One region of the Streptomyces sp. NPDC006739 genome, then DNA from elsewhere that is predicted to be linked to it. Evidence: predicted binding sites of a transcription regulator. Region 1 holds the regulator's gene; the other holds the start of a gene.
What was found. Region 1 encodes HspR, which represses chaperone genes until heat shock. Its sites were predicted from a motif close to TTGAGNNNNNNNNNCTCAA; they were not measured.

Region 1 (6,507 bases):
CCCGGCAGGTCCGCACGCTGATGCCGAGGCGCTCGGCGATCACCGCGTCCTGGTGGCCCTCCGCGAGCAGGGCCGCGATGGACTGCTCGCGGTGCGAGATGCCCTCGATGCCGGTGGCCGGGAGCGGGGCGGTCAGCGGGATCGCCAGCCGCCACAGCCGCTCGAAGACCGTCACCAGGTACTCCACCAGCGCCGGGTGGCGCAGTTCCAGGGCCATCGTGCGGTCGGAGTTGGCCGGGATGAACGCCACCGTGCGGTCGAAGAGGATCAGCCGGTCGATGACCTCGTCCAGTGTGCGGGCCTCCACCGTGTCGCCCATCAGCTCCAGGTAGTTGAGCAGCCCCTGTCCGTGCCGGGCGACATGGGTGTACAGGTCGCGCATGCGCACGCCACGGCCGCGCAGGGCCAGCGCCCGGTGCAGGCCCTCGGTCAGCTCGGCCTCGCGGCGGATGCCGCCGGGCTGCACGGTCAGCACCTCGGTGGTGCACGCCTCGGTCGCCTCGTCCATCGCGGCCTGGATCCGGGACAGCCCGTCCAGGACCCGGAGCGCCGTGCCCTCCGAGGCCGAGGCGGCCTGCAGCCGACGTCCCAGCCCCGCGTACCACTCGAAGGCGGCCACCGCCGAGCCCACCCGCCGCTGGCTCTCCCTGACCTCGTCGTGGACACCGCGCAGCAGGCGGGTCATCACCTCCTGCGGGGAGGTCGGCACCAGCCAGTCCATGTCGTCCGGATCGGGGTGCAGCAGGGCGAGTTCCAGCAGACAGGGCACCGGTTCGGCGTCCGTGCGCGCCACCCGTCCCCGACGTACGGCCCGGGAATACACGCGATCCCCGGCCTCGCACAGTCGGTCGGCACCGTGGGGGTGCTCCTCCGTCCCGTGCCCGGCCATCGCCGATCCCACCCCCGGTTTGCCGCCACTTCCGCAGCGCAACTATGCGCGGCCAAGTCCGGCTCCGCAACACGGCTCTCCGCGCCGGGACCGTCGCAAACCGGGGCTATGACCCGTTTTGGTCCGCCCTCCGCCCCTCCCCTGGCAACAGGCTGACGCTGCCGGGCCGCCCGCCGCCACCCGCGCGGGTGAACGCGGGGCACCGTGCCGCATTGACCTGCCGGACGCCTACTTCAGGCCGATCGCCGTGCAGGCCGCCTTGTACTTGCCGACGCAGATGTCGGAGACCTTGTAGAACCCGTCCGCGATGACCGTGTCCTCGATCTTGCTCTTGCTCCGGGTCAGCGCGCTGACCTGCATCAGCTGGGCGGGGATGGCCTTGGTGGTGGGGCTGTCGACCCTGTCCTGGGTGAGGGCGTCGAACTGGATGCCCTTGCCCTGGATCTTGGCGACGGCCATCTCGGCGGCGGCCTCGGCCTCGTCCGGGTAGGACTTGTAGACGCTCATGTACTGCTCACCGTCGATGACCCGCTGCACCGCCTCCAGCTGGGCGTCCTGGCCGGTGATGGGCGGCACGTTCGCGGCGCTGACGCCGGCCGCCTCGAAGGCCTTGATGATGCCGCCCGCCATGCCGTCGTTGGCGGAGTACACGGCGGCGATGTTGTTCTTGCCGATCGCGTTGATCGCCTTGGTCATGTTGGCCTCGGCGTTCTCCGGCTTCCAGTCCTTGGTGTCGTAGCTCGCCGCGATCTGCACCTTGCCGTTCAGCTCGGAGAGCGCGCCCTGCTTGAACTGCTTGGCGTTCGGGTCGGTGAGCGCGCCGTTCATCATGACGATCTTGCTGGAACTGTCGACGTTCGGCCCCAGGGCCTCCAGCAGGGAACGGCCCTGCACCTCGCCGACCAGTTCGTTGTCGAACGAGATGTAGGCGTCGATCGGGCCCTCGGCGAGCCGGTCGTAGGCGATGACCGGAATGCCCGCGTCCTTGGCCTTCTTCACCTCGCCGGCGATGCCGTGCGAGTCCACCGCGTCGAGCAGGATGATGTCGACCTTGTCGTCGATCATCTTCTGCATCTGGCTCACCTGCTTCGGCGCGCTCGCCTCGGCGTTCGCGTACTCGACCTTGCCCTGCTTGTGCGTCAGGTCCGCGACCTTCGCCTTGAGGATGGGGTAGTCGAACTTCTCGTACCGCGTGTTCGCCGTCTCCGGCAGCAGCAGACCCACCGTGAGGTCGTCGCCCTTCGTCGGGGTCGCCGTGCTGGAGCTGCCCGTCGCGTTGAACACGCCGCAGCCGGCGAGCGAGAGGGTCATCGTGGAGGCGGCCACGGATATGGCGATACGACGCATTCGAGGGGCTCACTTCAGGTGTGTTCCAGGTGTCTGAAAAGCCAACGCGGCTGCCACACCCGCAGTCAAGCGGAACTACTTAACGAGTGCGCAACGCCACGCTCCGCTGACCCTGTGAAGGCCGCGCGGAATCCCCTCCAAACACCCTTTACGGACCCTCCACCCAAAGGAAGTTCACGGGCCGGCAAAGAGCCGGGCAACCCGCTGTTTTCAGCCATGCCCAGCAGGCGCGTGCGCGAGCACGCAAAAGGGGCCGGAGACGGTCATCCCGTCTCCGGCCCCTCACGCGGTCGCCGCGCCCGGTCGCCGCGCTCAGTCCTGCTGCTGCCGCTTGGGCCGCCACACCACCAGCGCGCTGGTCTGCTGGACCTCCTGGTACGGCACCAGGTCGCGCCGGTAGGAGGCGTGCACCGCGGCCTCGCGCTGCTGCATCGCCGCCGCCGCGCCGTCCAGGGCCGCCTGCATCTCCGCGACACGGGACTGCAGGGCGGCGACCTGGTTCTCCAGTTCGATGATGCGCTTGATACCGGCCAGGTTGATGCCCTCGTCCTGCGACAACTGCTGCACGGTACGCAGCAGTTCGATGTCACGGGCCGAGTAACGCCGGCCCCGGCCGGCGGTGCGGTCCGGGGAGACCAGACCCAGACGGTCGTACTGGCGCAGCGTCTGCGGGTGCAGGCCGGAGAGCTGGGCCGCCACCGAGATGACGTAGACCGGGGTCTCCTCGGTCAGCTCGTATGGCCCACGGAAATTGTCACTGCGCCGACGGCCGTCCATCACGCTCAAGCTCCCTTCGCGGCCTCGAACAGCTCCGCCCGCGGATCCTCGCCCGCGGTCGCCTCGCGATACGACTCCAGTGCGTCACGAGCCTTCCCCGACAGGTCCTTCGGGACACTCACCTCGACGGTGACCAACAGGTCGCCGCGCGTGCCGTCCTTGCGGACCGCGCCCTTGCCCCGGGCCCGCATCGTACGGCCGTTCGGCGTGCCGGGGGGCAGCTTCAGGGTGACGGGGGGACCGCCGAGGGTCGGGACCCGGACCTCGCCGCCGAGAGCGGCCTCGGTGAACGTCACCGGGACGGTCACCGTGAGGTTGTCGCCCTTGCGGCCGAACACCGGGTGCTCGCCCACGTGGACGACGACGTAGAGGTCACCGGCCGGGCCGCCCCGCTCGCCGGGCGCGCCCTTGCCGCGCAGCCGGATGCGCTGGCCGTCGGTCACCCCGGCGGGGATGCGGACCTGCATGGTCCTCGACGACTTGGCGCGCCCGCTGCCCTTGCACTCCAGGCAGGGGTGCTCGGCGATCAGACCGCGGCCCTTGCAGTCGGGGCAGGGGTCGGTGAGCGAGAAGCCGCCGCCCGAACCCCGGGCCACCTGGCCGGTGCCGACACAGGTCGGGCACACCCGTGGGGTGCCGTTCTTGTCGCCGGTGCCCGAACAGGCCTTGCACGGGGACTGGGAGGACATCCGCAGCGGAACCGTGGCGCCTTCGATGGCCTCCGTGAAACTCAGCGTGACCTCGGACTCGATGTCCTGGCCGCGCCGGGGCTGGGTACGCGTGGTGCCCGTACCGCCCCGGTTGAACAGGCCCCCGAAGACGTCGCCGAGTCCGCCGCCGAAGCCGCCGCCCCCGCTCTGGGCTCCGCCTCCGAAGAGGTCACCCAGGTCGAAGTTGAAGTTGCCGCCGCCCGCGCCCGGCCCCGGACGGAACCCGCCGTTGCCGAAGAGGGCGCGCGCGTCGTCGTACTCCTTGCGCTTCTTGGGGTCACCGAGGATGTCGTTCGCCTCGGAGATCTCCTTGAAGCGCTCCTCGGCCTTGGCGTTGCCCTTGTTGGCGTCCGGGTGGTACTCGCGGGCGAGCTTGCGGTACGCCTTCTTGATCTCGGCCTCGGTGGCGTCCTTGGGGACGCCGAGAACCTTGTAGTAGTCCTTCTCGATGAAGTCCTTGGTGCTCATCCTCGACGCCCCTCCTTCCCTGTCGGTTCAAGCTCAGCCCTCGTCCGGGCCACCGCTCTCCTTGTCGTCGGCCGCCGCGTTCTCCTCGGCGCCCTCGGCCTTGACGCCCTGCGCGCCCGGCTGCGGTTCGGCCACGGCCACCCGCGCGGGGCGGATGGTGCGTTCGCCGATGCGGTACCCGGGCTGCAGAATCGCCACGCACATGGTCTCGGTGACGTCCGGCGCGTAGCTGTGCATCAGGGCTTCGTGGATGGTCGGGTCGAAGGGCTCGCCCTCCTTGCCGAACTGCTGGAGGCCCATCTTGGCCGCGACGGTCTCCAGCGACTCGGCGACGGACTTGAACCCGCCGACCAGCTCGCCGTGTTCCCGCGCGCGTCCGATGTCGTCGAGCACCGGCAGGAGTTCGGTCAGGAGGTTCGCGATGGCGATCTCCCGGACCGCGACCCGGTCGCGCTCGACGCGGCGGCGGTAGTTCTGGTACTCGGCCTGGAGTCGCTGGAGGTCCGCCGTGCGCTCGCCGAGCGCCGTACGCACCTGGTCCAGCTGGGCGACCAGACCGGCGTTCTGTGCACTTGCGTCCCCGGCCGGGGCCGCCCCCTCCCCCGAAGAGGAGGAGGCGGCCTTCGACTCGGCGTCTTCGGGGGTGGCGCCGGAGGGGACGTCGGGCTTCTCCTCGAAGCCCGGAGTCTCCTCCGTCACGCGGCACCGTCCTTGCGCTCGTCGTCCACGATCTCGGCGTCCACCACGTCGTCCTCGGCCTTGGGAGCCTCGGCGCCGGCCTCGCCGCCCGCGGCCTGGGCGGCCTGGGCGTCCGCGTACATGGCCTGGCCCAGCTTCTGGGAGACGGCCGCGACCTTCTCGGTGGCGGTGCGGATCTCGGCGGTGTCCTCGCCCTTGAGCGCGGCCTTCAGCTCCTCGACGGACGCCTCGACCTCGGTCTTGATCTCGGCCGGGACCTTGTCCTCGTTGTCCTTGAGGAACTTCTCCGTCTGGTAGACGAGCTGCTCGCCCTGGTTGCGGGTCTCGGCGGCCTCGCGGCGGCGGTGGTCCTCCTCCGCGTACTGCTCGGCCTCCTGGCGCATGCGGTCGACCTCGTCCTTCGGCAGCGAGGAGCCACCGGTGACGGTCATCTTCTGCTCCTTGCCCGTGCCCAGGTCCTTCGCGGTCACGTGCATGATGCCGTTGGCGTCGATGTCGAAGGAGACCTCGATCTGCGGGACGCCGCGGGGCGCCGGCGGCAGACCGGTCAGCTCGAACATGCCGAGCTTCTTGTTGTACGCCGCGATCTCGCGCTCGCCCTGGTAGACCTGGATCTGCACGGAGGGCTGGTTGTCCTCGGCGGTGGTGAAGATCTCGGACCGCTTGGTCGGGATCGTCGTGTTCCGCTCGATGAGCTTGGTCATGATGCCGCCCTTGGTCTCGATGCCGAGGGACAGCGGGGTCACGTCGAGGAGCAGGACGTCCTTGACCTCACCCTTGAGGACGCCGGCCTGGAGCGAGGCGCCGATGGCGACGACCTCGTCCGGGTTCACACCCTTGTTGGCCTCCTTGCCGCCGGTCAGCTCCTTGACCAGTTCGGCGACGGCGGGCATACGGGTGGAGCCGCCGACCAGGACGACGTGGTCGATCTCGTTGATCGAGATGCCGGCGTCCTTGATGACGTTGTGGAACGGCGTCTTGCAGCGCTCCAGCAGGTCGGCCGTCAGCTGCTGGAACTGGGCCCGGGTGAGCTTCTCGTCCAGGTGCAGCGGGCCCTCGGCGGACGCGGTGATGTAGGGCAGGTTGATCGAGGTCTCGGTGGACGAGGACAGCTCGATCTTGGCCTTCTCGGCGGCCTCACGCAGACGCTGCAGGGCCATCTTGTCCTTGCCGAGGTCCACACCGTGACCGCTGGCGAACTGCTTGACCAGGTAGTCGACGACGCGCTGGTCCCAGTCGTCACCACCGAGGTGGTTGTCACCGTTGGTGGCCTTCACCTCGACGACGCCGTCGCCGATCTCCAGCAGGGACACGTCGAAGGTGCCGCCACCGAGGTCGAAGACGAGGATCGTCTGGTCGTCCTTGTCGAGGCCGTACGCCAGCGCGGCGGCGGTCGGCTCGTTGACGATGCGCAGGACGTTCAGACCGGCGATCTCGCCGGCCTCCTTCGTCGCCTGGCGCTCGGAGTCGTTGAAGTACGCCGGGACGGTGATGACCGCGTCGGTCACCTTCTCGCCCAGATAGGACTCGGCGTCACGCTTGAGCTTCTGCAGGATGAACGCGCTCATCTGCTGCGGGTTGAACTGCTTCCCGTCCAGCTCGATCTTCCAGTCCGTG
Region 2 (6,507 bases), on a different contig from region 1:
GACGCTGGCGCAGCGGTACGACGCCGTTGTCCAGGCGGGACAGGTCCAGCAGGGTCTCCACCAGCCGGCCGAGCCGCTCGGTCTGCTTCAGCGCCGTGCGCATGGTCTCGGTGTCCGGCTCGGCGATGCCGTCCACGACGTTCTCCAGCACCGCGCGCAGACCCGCGATGGGGGTGCGCAGCTCGTGCGAGACGTTCGCCACCAACTCCTTGCGCTGGCGGTCCTGGGCCTCCAGCTCGTCGGCCATGACATTGATCGTCTGGGCCAGGTTGCCCAGCTCGTCCCGGCGGTTCTCGTGCACCCGGCGGGTGTAGTCGCCGTGCGAGATGGACCGGGCCACCGTGTTCATCTCGTCGAGCGGCGCGGTGAGCGAATGGGCCACGAACTGCGTTATCAGCAGTGTGGCGATCATCGAGAAGACCGTGATGAAGCGCAGCTCCGTCTTGGTGTGCACCGCGATCATCGACAGACCGGTGGTGATCAGCACCGAGATGACGACCAGCGCACCCAGTTTGGTCTTGATCGAGAACGGGCGTACGCCACCCCAGGGCTCCTCCCCGGGGCTCCTCCGCGCGGCCGTCCGCCCCTCGCTCATGGCGTCGGTGTCTCCAGCGCGTAGCCCACACCGTGCACCGTGCGGATCCGCTCGGCGCCGATCTTCCGGCGCAGTGCCTTGATGTGGCTGTCGACGGTGCGGGTCCCGGAGGCGTCCGCCCAGTCCCACACCTCGGCCAGCAGCTGCTCCCGGGAGAGCACCGCGCGCGGGGTGTTCGCCAGGCAGACCAGCAGGTCGAACTCCGTCGGCGTCAGATGGACGTCCTCGGAGCGCACCCGCACCCGGCGCTGCGCGTGGTCGATCTCCAGCTCGCCCAGGCGCAGGATGCCCGAGCGCGGCGTGGACGCGGCGATCGCCGCCCGCTCCACGCGGCGCAGCAGCACATGCACCCGGGCCGCCAGCTCCCGCATGGAGAACGGCTTGGTCATGTAGTCGTCGGCGCCGACCCCGAGCCCGACCAGCATGTCGGTCTCGTCGTCCCGCGCCGTGAGCATCAGTACCGGCACCGGCCGCTGGGCCTGCACGCGACGGCAGACCTCCAGACCGTCGAAGCCCGGCAGCATGATGTCGAGGATCAGCAGGTCGGGCTGCCAGGCCTCGGCGGTGTCGACGGCGGCCGGGCCGTCGCCCGCGGTCTGCACGAGGAACCCTTCGGCGCGCAGCCGGGCCGCGATGGCGTCGACGATCGTCGGATCGTCCTCGACGACCAGGACCCGGCGCTGTGCGCCGGGCGTGGCCGTCGCCGCGCCGTTGTGGGAGGTGTGTGTCTGCTCCATCGCCCGCCCCTGAGTGTGCTTTCCGGAACCAGTGGGGTGGTTCCTCGGTCTGCGCATGGTTGCGATTGACGCTTGAATGATCTGCGTCAGGGAAGCACATTACGGGGAGGGGTGGCGCCCCCGCTATCCAGGTCGTACGGCGAGGTGCACGGCGTCCGGAACGCCCCGGGCAACGGGCACCTCTTCGGTACGCACCTGCCGGAACCCGGCATTCCGCAAGCTACCTTCAAATTCCGGAGAGGGCTCGGCGGACCACACGGCCAGTACACCTCCCGGTCTCAACACCCTTGCGCAGGCCGCCAGTCCGGCCGGCGAGTAGAGCCCGTCGTTGTCCTCGGTCACGGTCCAGCCCGGCCCGTTGTCGATGTCCAGGCACAGGGCGTCGTACGTGTCGGATGTCTCATGGACGTAGGCCACGAGGTCCGCTTCGACGATCCTCGTGCGCGGGTCGGCGAGGGCGCCGGCCGTCAGAGCCGCCAGCGGGCCGCCGCGGTGCCAGTCGACGACCGCCGGCTCCCGCTCGACCACCACGATCCGTCCCCAGCGGCCGTCCGCCGCCGCGTGCGCCAGCGAGAAGCCCACGCCCAGCCCGCCGATCAGCACCTCCGGCTCCGGCCGCCCGTCCAGCGCCGCCCGGGCCGCGTCCACCAGCAGCCGCTCCGAGCGTCCGTCGGAGGTGTCCATCAGGAAACAGCCGTTCGCGATGATCTGCAGCAGCTCGCCGTGCCTGCGCAGCACCACTTCACCGTACGGACCCTCGCGACGGTCCAGGACCTCAGGAATGTCGTACCCGGCAGTCATGGGGGTCATCCTGCTCGAACCGGGCAGCGCGGGCACGGGAATTACCGTCGTGGGGCGCATAGTTGGTCTCGACGGACCCGAGCGGGACGCAAGAGCCGTATGAGAGGTTGCTGTGAATCCGCTCTCGGGTGGCGTCGGTCATAGACAGCGGCGCCCGCGACCCGAAAGGTGGGGCCGAACGGAAGGAGCGCCTCACCGTGGAACGGACCGTGACGGGCCCCGCGACGGCCACGTCCCCGCCCCCGGGCGTCCCCCTGGAGCCGGCCCGCCTGCTGGACGGCATGCCGCGCCAGCGCGAGGCCACGGCACCGGCTCCGGCACCGGGCTGCCCGGCGGCGAGCGAGACGGCCGGACCCCGGCGCTCCTCCGTCCGGCCGCGGCCCTGGCGGCTGCTGCCCAGCCCCACCGGTACCCCGTTCACCTTCGCCTACGCGGCCCTCCTCGCCGTCACCTCGCTGTTCTCCAGCTACGCCGACCCGGCCCTGGTGAACGCCCTGTACCAGGACTCCAGCACCGATGTCGCCCATCTGCTGCGCACACCGGTCCTGGTGCTGCTGGCGAGCGCGCTGTGGATCGCGGGCGGAATCCTTTCGCCTTACGCCATCGGGTTCGTGCTCGTCCTGACCGCCCTGGAGCGGCGGATAGGCGGGGCCCGCGCGGCCTGCGTCTTCCTCTCCGGGCACGTCGTGGCCACCCTCGCGACCGAGGGGCCGGTCGGTCTCGCGGTGCTCGTCGGCGGCCTTCCCGAAACCTCCCTGCACCGCCTCGACTACGGCATCAGCTTCGGCGTGGCCGCCAGTACCGGGGCGCTGGCCGGACTGCTCACCCCGTGGCTGCGCTGGCCCCTGCTCGCCCTGGTCGCCGGCACCCTCGTCGAGGACCTGGTCACGCTCGAGGACCCGCTGACCAACTGGGGACACGTGATCTCCCTGACGATCGGCATCGCCGCCTGGCCGGTGATCCGCCGCTGGCACCGCACCATGAATCCGACGCCGGCGTAGTCCCGCTCAGCCATTCCCCCGCCGGTCTTCCTTCCGGTCTCCCTCCCGGCCGCCCTCGCCCGGGGGTGACCACACGTACGGCGTGGTCGTGGTGATCGCGCGAAAGCCCATCCGGCGCAGGATCGGCGCGCTGTCCGCCGAGGCGTCGACGTGCAGGTACCGGACACCCCGGGCGGCGGCCAGGGCGGCGCGGGTGGCGACCAGGGCGCGGTAGAGGCCCTTGCCGCGCCATGCGGGCAGCGTCGAGCCGCCCAGCAGACCGGCGAACTCGGTGGTCGGCCGGAAGGACAGCCAGGCCGCGCAGACGACCTCGCCGTCTGCCTCGGCGACATGCACGGAGAGGTCGTCCGGGGCCGCCGTCCGGCGCCCGACGAGATGCTCGCCGATCCAGCTCATGTCCTCGCCCCAGACGGCCGTCTCCAGGGCGGCGATCCGGTGCATGTCCGCGTCGGCGGTGACCCGGCGCAGCGTGACCCCGCCGGGCAGTTCGGGCTGCCGTACGGCCAGTTCCGCGACGGGAGCGACCAGTACCGTCTCCTGCGGTTCGGGTACGAAGCCCGCCGCGCGCAGCCGGTCGGTGAGGTCGCCCGGTAGGTCGTGGCCGCGCGTCTTCCACTCCACCGCCTCCCCGCGCGCCGCGAAGTAGTCGCGCTGACGGGCGATCAGCGCGTCCAACTCGGCCCCGCGCAGCCCCGTGTCGCGGGGCGTCGTCACCAGCCCGCGGAACTCCCCGACGATCCGGCGCAGCGAGCCGTCGTGTTCGAGCCTGACCCCGGCCGCCAGGGACGGCGCCACACCGCGCATCTGGCGGTCGTAGGCGGCGAGCAGCGCGGCGGTGTCGGTGTCGGTGCCTGTGTCTGTCACGCGCGAAGGCTTCCGGAATGCATCCGTGCCGCTCAACTGTTTTTCCGGCCGGGTGACGGCATCGGGCCGCCGCCCACCCACTGATCGCTCACAGCGAACACCCCTTGGGGAACAATCAATGGCTCATCAGCATTGAGTCGGCATAGCTCAAGTTGACTGCCTAAGGGGAGATCATGGCTGCTGAGTCCACGGCGTTCACGCTCGTACTGCCCGTGCTGCCGCTCGACGACGAGGTCGTGCTGCCCGGCATGGTGGTTCCGCTGGACCTGAACGATGCCGAGGTACGGGCCGCGGTGGAGGCCGCGCAGGCCGCCGCCCGCTCGGAACCCGGCAAGCCCAAGGTGCTGCTGGTGCCACGCGTCGACGGCACGTACGCCAAGACCGGTGTGCTGGGCACGGTCGAGCAGGTCGGCCGTCTGGCCGACGGCGACCCGGGTGCCCTGATCCGCGGCCGGAGCCGGGTGCGGATCGGCGCCGGCACCACCGGCCCGGGCGCCGCGCTGTGGGTCGAGGGCACGCGGATCGACGAGAGCGTGCCCGAGCCGCTGCCCGGTCACGTCACCGAACTGGTCAAGGAGTACAAGGCCCTCGCCACCGCCTGGCTGCGCAAGCGCGGAGCCTGGCAGGTCGTCGACCGGGTGCAGGCCATCGACGAGGTGTCCGCCCTGGCCGACAACTCCGGTTACTCGCCGTTCCTGACCACCGACCAGAAGGTCGAACTGCTGGAGACCGCCGACCCGGTCGCGCGCCTCAAGACGGCCACCCAGCACCTGCGCGACCACCTCGCCGAGCAGGACGTCGCCGAGACCATCGCCAAGGACGTCCAGGAGGGCGTCGACAAGCAGCAGCGCGAGTTCCTGCTGCGCCGTCAGCTGGAGGCCGTCCGCAAGGAGCTGCGCGAGCTGAACGGCGACTCCAAGGACTCGGCCGAGGAGTCCGACGACTACCGCGCCCGCGTCGAGGCCGCCGACCTGCCGGAGCACGTGCGGGAGGCGGCGCTCAAGGAGGTCGACAAGCTCGAACGCTCCAGCGACCAGTCGCCCGAGGGTTCCTGGATCCGCACCTGGCTGGACACGGTGCTCGAACTCCCGTGGAACACCCGCACCGAGGACGCCTACGACATCCAGGGCGCCAAGTCGGTCCTCGACGCGGAGCACGCCGGGCTGGAGGACGTGAAGGAGCGGATCACCGAGTACCTGGCGGTGCGCAAGCGCCGCAGCGACCGCGGCCTCGGTGTCGTGGGCGGCCGTCGCGGCGGTGCCGTCCTGGCCCTCGTCGGCCCGCCCGGCGTCGGCAAGACCTCGCTCGGCGAGTCCGTCGCCCACGCCATGGGCCGCAAGTTCGTCCGCGTCGCCCTCGGCGGCGTACGGGACGAGGCCGAGATCCGCGGCCACCGGCGCACCTACGTCGGCGCGCTGCCCGGCCGTATCGTGCGCGCCGTCAAGGAAGCCGGGTCGATGAACCCGGTGGTCCTGCTCGACGAGATCGACAAGGTGGGCTCCGACTTCCGCGGCGACCCGGCCGCCGCCCTGCTGGAGGTCCTGGACCCGGCCCAGAACCACACCTTCCGGGACCACTACCTGGAGGTGGAGCTGGACCTGTCGGACGTCGTCTTCCTGGCGACCGCCAACGTCCTGGAGGCCATCCCGGAGGCCCTGCTCGACCGCATGGAACTGGTCCGCCTGGACGGCTACACCGAGGACGAGAAGATCGTCATCGCCCGCGACCACCTGCTGCCGCGCCAGCTGGAGCGCGCGGGACTGCGGGCGGACGAGGTCGCGATCGACGAGGGCGCGCTGCGCAAGCTCGCCGGCGAGTACACGCGCGAGGCCGGCGTCCGCAACCTGGAGCGGTCCGTCGCCCGGCTGCTGCGCAAGGTCGCGGCCGAGCACGAACTGGGCGAGCGGGAGCTGCCGTTCACGGTCACGGACGGCGATCTGCGCGATCTGATCGGACGGCCGCACCACGTGCCCGAGTCCGCGCAGGACCCGGCGGAGCGCCGCACCGCCGTCCCCGGCGTGGCGACGGGCCTCGCGGTGACGGGCGCCGGCGGGGACGTCCTGTTCGTCGAGGCGTCCCTGGCCGACCCGGAGACGGGCGCCGCGGGCCTGACCCTCACCGGCCAGCTCGGCGACGTGATGAAGGAGTCCGCGCAGATCGCCCTGAGCTTCCTGCGCAGCCACGGCGCCGAACTCGAACTCCCGGTGGCCGACCTGAAGGACCGGGGCGTGCACATCCACTTCCCGGCGGGCGCGGTCCCCAAGGACGGCCCGAGCGCGGGCATCACGATGACCACCGCCCTGGCGTCGCTGCTCAGCGGCCGTCTGGTGCGCACGGACGTCGCGATGACCGGCGAGGTGTCGCTGACCGGCCGGGTCCTGCCCATCGGCGGCGTCAAGCAGAAGCTCCTGGCCGCGCACCGGGCCGGGGTGAAGACCGTCATCATCCCCAAGCGCAACGAGCCCGACCTGGACGACGTCCCCGCCGAGGTGCTGGACAAGCTCGACGT

Region 2: lon (endopeptidase La) is a predicted target of HspR. The motif match lies at 4,131-4,149, and genes of this name have one in related genera.

Annotation. Positions count from the first base shown of each region.
Region 1 is NZ_JBIAGM010000004.1:339,960-346,466, reverse strand. It holds gene ACFYMM_RS11420 (LuxR C-terminal-related transcriptional regulator) at 1-889, opposite strand, end outside; gene ACFYMM_RS11415 (substrate-binding domain-containing protein) at 1,118-2,236, opposite strand; gene ACFYMM_RS11410 (heat shock protein transcriptional repressor HspR) at 2,549-3,013, opposite strand; gene dnaJ (molecular chaperone DnaJ) at 3,019-4,191, opposite strand; gene grpE (nucleotide exchange factor GrpE) at 4,225-4,890, opposite strand; gene dnaK (molecular chaperone DnaK) at 4,887-6,507, opposite strand, start outside.
Region 2 is NZ_JBIAGM010000001.1:55,316-61,822, reverse strand. It holds gene ACFYMM_RS00300 (ATP-binding protein) at 1-595, opposite strand, end outside; gene ACFYMM_RS00295 (response regulator transcription factor) at 592-1,332, opposite strand; gene ACFYMM_RS00290 (spermidine synthase) at 1,456-2,133, opposite strand; gene ACFYMM_RS00285 (rhomboid-like protein) at 2,331-3,134, shown strand; gene ACFYMM_RS00280 (GNAT family N-acetyltransferase) at 3,141-3,938, opposite strand; gene lon (endopeptidase La) at 4,172-6,507, shown strand, end outside.